3 regions of the Bradyrhizobium sp. 191 genome follow, and region 1 is predicted to be linked to each of the others. Evidence: riboswitches for the same ligand, from Rfam matches in the RefSeq annotation. Region 1 holds a riboswitch; each other region holds the start of a gene.
The links. A riboswitch is a leader RNA that binds a small molecule or an ion and turns the genes downstream of it on or off. The one in region 1 is predicted to bind cobalamin.
Positions count from the first base shown of each region.

Region 2: it holds a riboswitch for cobalamin, as region 1 does, so the genes downstream of both, IVB23_RS00305 (TonB-dependent receptor) here and IVB23_RS06920 (TonB-dependent receptor) in region 1, are expected to answer to the same signal.
Region 3: it holds a riboswitch for cobalamin, as region 1 does, so the genes downstream of both, metE (5-methyltetrahydropteroyltriglutamate--homocysteine S-methyltransferase) here and IVB23_RS06920 (TonB-dependent receptor) in region 1, are expected to answer to the same signal.

Region 1 covers NZ_CP064692.1:1,493,496-1,496,768, forward strand. Annotated here, with positions in the region: gene IVB23_RS06920 (TonB-dependent receptor) at 1-1,232, opposite strand, end outside; cobalamin riboswitch at 1,349-1,552, opposite strand; gene IVB23_RS06925 (histidine phosphatase family protein) at 1,625-2,197, shown strand; gene cobT (nicotinate-nucleotide--dimethylbenzimidazole phosphoribosyltransferase) at 2,204-3,256, opposite strand; gene cobF (precorrin-6A synthase (deacetylating)) at 3,267-3,273, opposite strand, start outside.
Region 2 covers NZ_CP064692.1:64,268-67,540, forward strand. Annotated here, with positions in the region: gene IVB23_RS00290 (hypothetical protein) at 94-270, shown strand; gene IVB23_RS00295 (hypothetical protein) at 425-637, shown strand; gene IVB23_RS00300 (hypothetical protein) at 905-1,162, shown strand; cobalamin riboswitch at 1,256-1,470, shown strand; gene IVB23_RS00305 (TonB-dependent receptor) at 1,584-3,273, shown strand, end outside.
Region 3 covers NZ_CP064692.1:3,463,730-3,467,002, forward strand. Annotated here, with positions in the region: gene metE (5-methyltetrahydropteroyltriglutamate--homocysteine S-methyltransferase) at 1-1,786, opposite strand, end outside; cobalamin riboswitch at 1,886-2,086, opposite strand; gene IVB23_RS16045 (hypothetical protein) at 2,335-2,532, opposite strand; gene IVB23_RS16050 (hypothetical protein) at 2,746-3,147, shown strand; gene IVB23_RS16055 (4Fe-4S binding protein) at 3,169-3,273, opposite strand, start outside.

The DNA.
Region 1 (3,273 bases):
AAGCGCTCGCGATCGACCAGGTTCGTGGTGGAGTTGAACGCCTCGATCTCGTTGTTGAACCAGCTCCGTTCTGCACCGTAGCCATAGGCCTGGCTCTTCAGCGACAGGTCAGGCGCCAATTTCAGCTCGAAGCCGCCGCGCAGCCACACTTCCTGGGCGACATTCCGGTTATCGAGAACATTGTAATTGGTGTTGAAGGTGCGGTCGTCGATGGTGACGGCACCGAGATTCGTCCCGTTGTAGTTCGAGACGTAGTTGCCGGAGACGATCCCCGTCGTTGCATGCGAGCCGCTGAAGGCGACCGGCACCAGCGGTGCGCCCCAATAGGCCTTGGAGCGATCCTCGCGGTACTCGATAGCGCCCCAGATCTTGAGACTATCGGAGATGCGGTAGTCGAGCTGGCCGGACGTGTCGAACATCTTGACGTTGGTGTCGTCGGCAAAGCCGTTGAGCGTGGAACGGCTGATGTCGAAGCGATAGTCGAGGCCCTGCACATTGGTGCTGCCGCCCGAGCCGTAATGGGCGCGGAATGAGTTGAGCGAGTCCCAGGAAAACTCGGCTTCGTTCCGGATCAGCCCGATGTGCGGCTGCTTGGTGACGAAGTTGATGGCGCCGCCGGCGGCGCCCTCGCCTGACATCACCGAGGCCGGGCCTTTGACGAACTCCACGGCCTCGAGATTGGCGGTGTCGGTGATCCGCGAGGTCATGTTCTGCGGGCCGATCTTGATGCCGTTGTAGAGCGTATTGATCTGGCTGTTGGTGAAGCCGCGCATGGAGAAGGCCGCGGGCTCGGCCGGATTGTCGCCGGAGGTGACGCCGACAGCACCCTGCGCCACCTCTGAGACCGTTCGATAGCCCTGCTCGCGAATGGTCTGGGCGGAGATCACCTCGACCGTCGCCGGCGTCTCACGTACGGTCAGGCCGAGCCGCGAGGCGCTTTCGGCGACCACATTGCTGTTGAGCGGCGTCTCTGGTGTCGCGGCCGGTGCGCTGGGCTTGGGCGGAGCCGATGCGGTCGCTGGCCGGCGCGCAGTTGCACGGCGCGCGCGTTGCGCTTCACGGTTGGCCGGCTTGGCTTGCCTGCCGGTTTCAGCAGGCGAGACCTCGACCGGCGGCAGGGGTTCGCGGACCTGCTGCGCCAGGGCGGCAGGCCTATCGGCGATGACAAACGACGTAAACGCAGCGGAGGCGAGCAGGAAGCGGCTCCGCCGTAAGATACAGATGGAAGACACGATACGAAACCTCGGTATGACGTCAGTGGCACGTCACAGCGAACGAGGTTTCATCCGTTGGCCTTTCGGACCGTCCGATGAAGCCGAATGTCTGTACTCCCCGACCGACATCTTCGCGTGTGACCACGGCTGACGGCAGGTCTCCTGGCTCGCGGGTCGTGACCGCTTCGTCGCCTTCCCGGGACCGAGGACCCAGTGGCTTGTGACGAAGGATTCACCGCTTACAGTTGCGGGGGCAGCCGCGGCATTGGGGACAAGTTTCCCCGCACCGCATTCCCTTTTCATTCCCTCTCGGGGAAACCGTCGCGATCATCTAGGATTACCATCATGACAGAGTCAATGCGCCAGTTGCGGCGTTGTGGCCACAGCGACCAACTTTCCTGGAGGCGAGCATGGAAGGCGAGACCTTCCTCTGGCTGATACGGCATGCGACCGTCGAAGGCGTGGCGGGGACGATCCATGCTGCTGATGCGCGGGCGGATCTCGGCGATCACGCAGCGTTGGTGGCTCTGCGGCAGCATTTGCCGCCGGATGCCACCAGCTATGCCAGCCCGTCGCGGCGTACGGTCGAGACCGCGCGCGCACTGCGGCTCGAACCGGAATTGGTCAGCGAATTCCGCGAGCAGGATTTCGGCGACTGGACCGGCCGTCGGCATGACGAGCTCGCCGCGGCCGGTGGCGAGACTTACGCGCAGTTCTGGCACGATCCGGCGCACGAACGGCCGCCGAACGGCGAAAGCTTTGCGGATCAGGTCGCCCGCGTCCGGCTGGGTCTGTCGCGGATCGGGGCGGGATCGGCAACGCTCGTCGTGCATTCCGGCACCATCCGCGCCGCGCTCTGCATCGCACTGGACCTGACGCCGCGGGCCGCCTTGCGCTTCGTGATCGATCCGCTGTCGCTGACCCGGATCGACCGGCTCACGGCGGGCTGGCGCGTCGTCTCCGTCAACCAGCGCGTGGCCTGAGCCGCATCAGGCCGGGCGATCCGGCACGTTGGCCTGCGCGAACGTCGCCATGCCGTTGTGAAGCGCGCAGCCCGCGCGGACCAGCGGCAGCGCGATGGCCGCCCCGGATCCCTCGCCGAGCCTGAGATCGAGGCTGATCAGCGGCTGAACGTTGAGCGCGCGCAGCACCAGCCGATGCCCCTGCTCCGCCGATTGATGCGAGGCGAGCTGGAACGGCTGGCAGGACGGATTGAGACGCGCCGCCGCCAGAGCCGCGACGGACACGATGAAGCCGTCGATCAACACCGGAATGCGGGCTTGCGCGGCCGCAATGATCGCGCCCGAGATCGCCGCGATCTCGAGGCCGCCGACGGCGCACAGGATCTTCTCGACCGACGCTCCGGCGACGCCGTGGCGGGCGATCGCCGCATCGATCACCCGTGCCTTGTGCGCGCGGCCGGCCGCATCGACGCCGGTGCCGCTGCCCGCGATCTCCCCGGCGCTCACACCAAGCAGGCTCGCCGCGATCGCCGCTGAGGTCGTGGTGTTGCCGATGCCCATCTCGCCGAGGATCAGGAGATCTGGCCGACCGGCGTCGGCGCGCACCACCGCGCGCCGGCCGGCCTCGAAGGCAAAGGCGAGGTCCGTGGGCGTGAGCGCAGCCTCGAGGCTGAAGTCGCGCGTGCCGCTGCGCGGCTTGTCGGTCACGATTCCCGCCATCTGCTCCCGGGCCAGCGTGCCGGCGTCGACCACCTCCAGGCTCGAACCCAGTTCACGCGCCAGCACCGAGATCGCTGCGCCGCCGGAGGCAAAATTCGCCATCATCGCGATCGTCACGGCTTGCGGATAGGCCGACACGCCCTGCGCGACGATGCCGTGATCGCCGGCGAAGATGATGATCGGCACCCGCGAGGCGCGCGGCTCTTCGGTCGCCTGCAAGCCCGCAAGCTCGATCGCGAGCTGCTCGAGCCGGCCGAGCGCGCCGGTCGGCTTGGTCAGTTGCGCCTGCCGCGCAATGGCCGCCTCGCGATGGACCGCGGAGACCTCGGGGCAGTTCCGGTAAACCCATTCGGGAAGCATGCTGCCTCGCTTACGCC
Region 2 (3,273 bases), 1.4 Mb from region 1:
GAATAATTGATGCTACCCCATAACGATGTTCGCCGTGACCTATTTCCCGGATTTAGGTTAGCTGTCCTTGTGGCGTTTGACGGGGACACGCCGATGACAGAACTTCAGGACAGGTTGGAACGGTTCGAGACGCTCACCGCCGAATGCGAGCTGATCGCCAAGCTCGCCACCGACGGCACCAAGCGCGAGTTCTATCTGAGGCTCGGGGAACAGTATCGCCAGCTGGCGGTGGATATTCGGCAGGCGATCGCGACCACGGCTGCGGCCTGAGGCCGGCTGAAATCCGTTCTTAACATTTAGCGCGCATTCTCGCAGCACGCGGGCATCGCTGATCGGCGATGGCTCGTGGTGGGAAGGCCGGGGTTCGCTGCAATGCAGCGCACCTCGCGAGTATCATCGTGCTGTGCCTGACAGGGCAAGTCCCATGCGCCTCGTTGCCGTGATCATATTCGCGCTCATGACGGCGGCCTGCGACCAGGAGCGGGACATCACCGGCTCGACGACGTCGAGCTGTCCGATACGAAACTACAGCTACAATCCACGCGACCTGAACCAGTGCGTCAACGCCTGCAGATCGTGCGATCGCGGCACCACGGTCACCTGCACGACATCCTGCACCCTCAAGGGGGCTCGCTGAGCGGATTGCCTTCTGCCTTGCGCGGCGTCGCAACCGCGCGATCCCCGGCCCCCATCGTCCCCGCCGTTTTGATCTGATAGGCTCGATCGGAGCAGGGGGACATCGTATGAGATTCGCAAGCTTTGAAATCGACAACGCCGGAGGTCTCGTGGGAACGGCGAGCAACGCGCAGGCTCCCGCGTCCGTGGCGTCGACGGTGCCGAGGCACCGGAACGATTCACATAGGTAGTCATTGGAAGCAGTGGGCAGGACGCGGAGTCCGATGGAATGGGTATGCTCGATCCCGGCCGGTTCCTGGTATCGTGCTCGCATTGCGATGCCTGGCCGATGGCCGCCAACGTGAAACGTTCAAGCTGGTCGGCATCCCCGCATGAGGTCCGTTTCGTCTGCACGCGCTGCCGGCGCGAAGAGACCGCGATCGTCTCGGCGTCCGGCGAACTGACGCCGATCAAGCGCCTCGACGCTCCGCCGCGGGATGTCGCTGTCGCCTGGGCTCAGGCCCAGCGCCCGCGGGGGCGAACGTAGGCGGCGCAGGGCATTGCTCGATTCGTTGTGGAGCCGGCCGATCGCGTCTGCGCCAAGATGCCAGCGGTCGATTGACTCCCGGCCTGGACGCCCCGTAGATTGGCCGCCGACGGTTCTCCTTATGGAGATCAAAAGGGAACGTGGTGCGAGATGTCCCAAGGTCGGGATCTTCTCAATGCCATGGCTGCCCCCGCAACTGTAAGCGGTGAATCTCTCGTCCTATGCCACTGGGAATCTCGGTCCTGGGAAGGCGACGCAGAGGTAACGACCCGCGAGCCAGGAGACCTGCCGTCAGCCGTGGTCACACGCGAAGATGTCGGTCGGGGAGTACAGACATTAGCTTTGCCGGAGCCATCGATCGCTCCGCCGTAAAGCCTCGTTCGCTGTGACGTGCCACTGACGTCATGCCGAGGTTACAATTGTGTCCCGTATTGTCACTGCCGCCGGGCGCCGCTGCGCCGGCATCGTTGCGGCCGTTTCGCTGTATTCGCTCGATCACTCCATCGTCCACGCCCAGCAGTCCGTCGCCGAGCAGCTGCCACCGGTCGAGGTGACCAGATCCGACGATCAGAACCGTACCCGTGCCAGGGCGATCGGCGAGGGCGAGGCGGGGCGGCGCCGAGCGGCGCCGGACGGGGCGCCGAATGGGACCGGCTCGTCCGGCTCGGGCAACGAGGCCGCCGCCGGCAATGGCGGGATCGTCGGCGCCGCCACGACCGTCATTACGGCCACGGACATCGCTCATGCACCGTCGCAGACGCTGGCCGAGATCATCGCGGCGCAGGTGCCGGGTGCCCAGATCACGACGTTCTATGGCGGCCAGATCGGTGCCAGGACCAGTGTCGACCTGCGCGGCTTCGGTGCCTTCGCCACGGCCAACACGCTGGTGCTGGTCAACGGACGGCGGTTGAACGACATCGATATGGCGCAGGTGGACCTCTCCACCATCCCGCTCAATGCCATCGAGCGCATCGAGATCACGCGCGGCAATTCCGGTGCGGTACTGTATGGTGACAATGCGGTCGGCGGCGTCATCAACATCGTCACCAAGAACGGCGTCGGCGGCCCGCCCGTGACGGCGCGCATCGAGGCCGGTTTCGGCTCGTTCAATACCAGGCTCGGCAACGTCTCGGCCGCGATCAATTCCGGTCCGTGGTCGACCTCGTTCTACGGCAATGCCGTCAGGACCGACGGCTATCGCGACAACAATCGCTATTCCCAGGAGAACGGCGTCGGCAATCTGAACTACACGACGCCGGGCCTGACCGCCTTCCTGACCGTCACCGGTGACAATCAGGAGCTGCGACTGCCGGGTGGCCGCACCGTCGATCCCTCCCTCGGCGTCGACGAGCTCGCGACCAGCCGGCGAGGGACCAGCACGCCCTTCAACTACGCCAATCAGCAGGGTTTTGGCGCGACCGCGGGCTTCACGAAAACTCTTGTCAACGGCGTCGATCTCATCGTCGACGGCGGCGTGCGCGACAAGAAGCAGCAGAGCGCGTTCTTCTCGAGCCCGGCGCCGGTCCCGGCTTTATTCACGTCGACCTATGTCGATGCTGACCTTACGACATGGTCGATCACGCCGCGGCTCAGCGTGAAGAGCCTTCTGCTCGGAATGCCCTCGCAAGTGCTGACCGGCGTCGACTACTACGATGCGACCTTTCAGCAGAACCGCGGCGCCGGCCAGGGTCTCGCTCCCTGGCACAATTACGATCTCAGGCAGCGGACGGTTGCGGGCTATGTCCAGCACACGCTCGGCGTCGCACCGGCGACCGATATCTCCTACGGCGCCCGGGTGCAGAACACCAATCTCTCGGCACGTGACAATTTCGACCCGGCGGCTCCGTTCAACGCCGATATCGGCGCGCTTCCACTCGGGAGCGACGAGACGCAATATGCGCTGCATCTCGGTGCGGAGCATCGCCTCAACGACACCGTCGCGCTGTTCGGCCGGGTTGCGCGCGCCTTCCGTACGCCTGACGTCGACGAGCGGGTGTCGTCAGGCCCTTCGTTCGACCCGTTCTTCAATCCGCTCCCACAGACGTTCCAGCTCAAGACCCAGACCTCGCAGGACATCGAGGGCGGGCTGCGCATCAGAGGAGGCGGACTGC
Region 3 (3,273 bases), 2.0 Mb from region 1:
GAGCGATCTGTCGGCATGTCTCGCGCCGCGAGATGTCGTCACGGACAAACGACCAGTTCAGGATCGTCACCGGTCCGGTCAGCATAGCCTTGACGGGTTTTTTGGTCAGAGACTGCGCATAGCGCCACCATTCAACGGTCATGGACTTCGGCCGGGAGACATCTCCGAACAGGATAGGCGGACGAACGTACCGCGAGCCATAAGACTGAACCCAGCCGTGCTTGGTGAAAGCGAAGCCCAACAGCTGCTCGGCAAAGTATTGAACCATGTCATTGCGCTCGAACTCACCGTGTACGAGCACGTCCAGGCCGATATCTTCCTGCCACTGCACGGTACGGGCTGTCTCCGCTTTCAGAAGCTCCTCGTACTGCGTGTCATTCAGCGTTCCCCGCGCATGAGCCGCACGCGCATTCCGGACGTGGGCCGTTTGCGGGAAGGATCCGATGGTTGTCGTTGGAAACATCGGCAATGCGAACGCGACGCGCTGGACGTCGGCACGCTGGGTGAACGCACTGCGACGGCGACGCATGCTATCGTCGATCGCGGCGATTCGTCCGGCGACATTCGCATTGTGGATCTCGGGCGATGTTTCGCGGGTGACGGCTGCCTCCTCCGAAAGCGCAAGTTCATCGGCCACCTCGGCAGCATGGCCGGCCAGCGCTTTGCCCAATATCGAAAGTTCCTTGATCTTCTGAACTGAGAACGCCAGCCACGTCTTCAGATTGGGATCGAGATCGGTCTCTAGCTCAATGTCGATCGGAACATGAAGCAGCGAGCAGGAAGGAGCAATCTGAACACGGTCCCTGCCCAATTTTTGGACCATAGGAGCAAGCTGGTCGAGCAGCGCCGGAAGATTGGAGCGCCACACGTTGCGACCATCAACGACGCCTAGCGAGACCACGAGATCTCTACGGGTTGTGGCGACAATTGCGTCCAACTGGTCAGGTGCCCGAACCAGATCGACATGAAGCCCGGCAACGGGCAAGGCTAAGGTTGTTTCAAGATTGTCGCCGATAGCCCCGAAATATGTGGCCAGCATGATTTTAAGGGCCGGCACAACCTTTGCGAAATGAGCATAGGCCCGGCGGACAGCCGCCCGCGATGCTTCGTCGACGTCCATCACTAGGCATGGCTCGTCGAGCTGAACCCATTCAGCACCGCGCGAGGCTAGTTCGCGGAGAACATCGACATAGACTGGGAGGAGCCTATCAAGCAGCGACAGCGGATTGAATGCGGGATTTGCGCTTTTGCCGAGCTTCAGGAAAGTGACTGGGCCAACTAGGACGGGGCGCGTTTGGTAGCCGAGGCTTTTTGCCTCCTCATATTCCTCGATCGGCTTTCGAGAGGAATACTTAAAGATCTGATCCTGCTGAAATTCCGGCACCATGTAGTGGTAGTTGGTATCGAACCACTTCGTCATTTCCTGTGCGGCTACGCCAGGCCCATGCTGAGCGTGATCACCGTCCTGAGCGCCACGCGCCATGGTGAAGTAGGTCTTGAGCGACACAGGACTTTCGGTCCAGCTGTAGACGTCGGGAATGGCGCCGACCATTACGCTGGTATCGAGCACATGGTCGTAAAACGAGAAGTCATTCGAAGGAATGACGGTCGCACCGCAGGATTTCTGCCGTGCCCAATTAGCGGCACGAAGTCCACTCCCCGCCTCGAGGAGCTCGGCTTCGCTGGAGTTTCCCGCCCAGTAGCTCTCGAGCGCGAATTTGAGTTCGCGTCGTGGGCCGATGCGTGACGTCCCCAGTGTGGCAACGGGAAGCGAAAGAATAGACATAGCTCAGACCCCATAATTGGGGCAAAGGCCATGGCGGACGCATGCAGCGAATATCGTGTGAGCGACAGCTGCTTGGCGCACACCGGGACACCCCGCCCGTGGACGATATATTGTCGAGGCAGGTCTCCTGGCTCGCGGGTCGTCGCTGCTATCCGGCCTTCCCGAAGCCGCATGGCTTCAGTGACTTCGTTGGACAGCGGCTCGCCGCTTACAGTTGCGGGGGCAGCGCCGGCATTGCACCGGCTTCTCTCTTAGCTCCGGATCAAACGAAATCCGGAGACCACGACGGCTGACATTATGCGCACGAGGATCGATCGGTCAACCTACTAGCTGTCGCTGCGATATTGCCCAAGCGACTGCGAGCTGTACCAGGTAGGCTTCAACGGTCTTACTCCCGGCCTGGTGAAAACGCGTGAATCTGTGGAGGCTCCGACTTGTGAATGCGTCCGCTCAACACCCTGTTCGCGTAATCGGATGGGCTAACGCGAGCAGAACGAACGCGCTGGGCGCTTTCGACATCTGCATGATCGCGACAAAGCCTGATCTTTTCAGTTTCTCGAACTCGCCTGTGAGGAAGTTGCGATCATCCTCGCCGGCATCCGTTTGATCACAGCGCGATGAGCCTGCTTAGGAATTGCCAAGGCCGGATTGCTCCAGGGATCGAACGGATGATCAGGTCGGACTGCCTGTGTTCGGCTGACCCGGCGACGAACCGCGAGCTCGATCGCCTCCGTGGCGTTGGTCAAGATGATCTCCTGGCCAGGCACTCACTGCTGAGCGACTTTGGCGTGCGCCTTCGTTGTGTCCGTCGCTTGACGAGTAGTGCAGCCTGGACGTTGGACTGCGCGACATCGCAGGAACAGTTCCGGACCTCAGGATGCACGCTGACTTGCGAAACTGGAGTAAGCGGCGAGAGCGCGGGCGGCGGGATTGTGCTATAACCCTAGACTCCATCACTCGTGCACGGTGACCACGGCCAAGCGGATGCCGAGCTTCTCGCACGTCTTCAGGATCTCCGGACCGATCTCGTCGCGCCAGGAGACCGTCTCTTCGGCTTCGGCCGTGACGTAGCTTTAGACATCCTGCAAATCGATCTTGCGATATTCGACGCCCGTCCACCTCGCCTCGGCTCGTCAGCCAGCGACGATAAGCCTCAACGCGGCGACTGGAGCATCGAGGCGGCTTTGTCCTTATTCGAGACAAATTTGACGGTGTCCTTTGACAGAGCCCTTCGAGGGCTTCTCGCCGTCGATCGACGCCTTAAGCTCATAACGATGTTGATCGACCTCGATGCGCCCCATGCGGTCGGCGGCCTCCTCAAGCTCGACATCTACTACTTCGTTCGCGAAATCGAGCGGTGAAGCCTTCTGGACGCGGGCTGCTTATGCTGTCTTAGACGGGACACAGGTGTCGGGCACCGGACAGACCACCGCGCATTGCGGCGTGTCGCAATGGCCCTCGCACTCCGTACATTTTTTGGCGTCGAT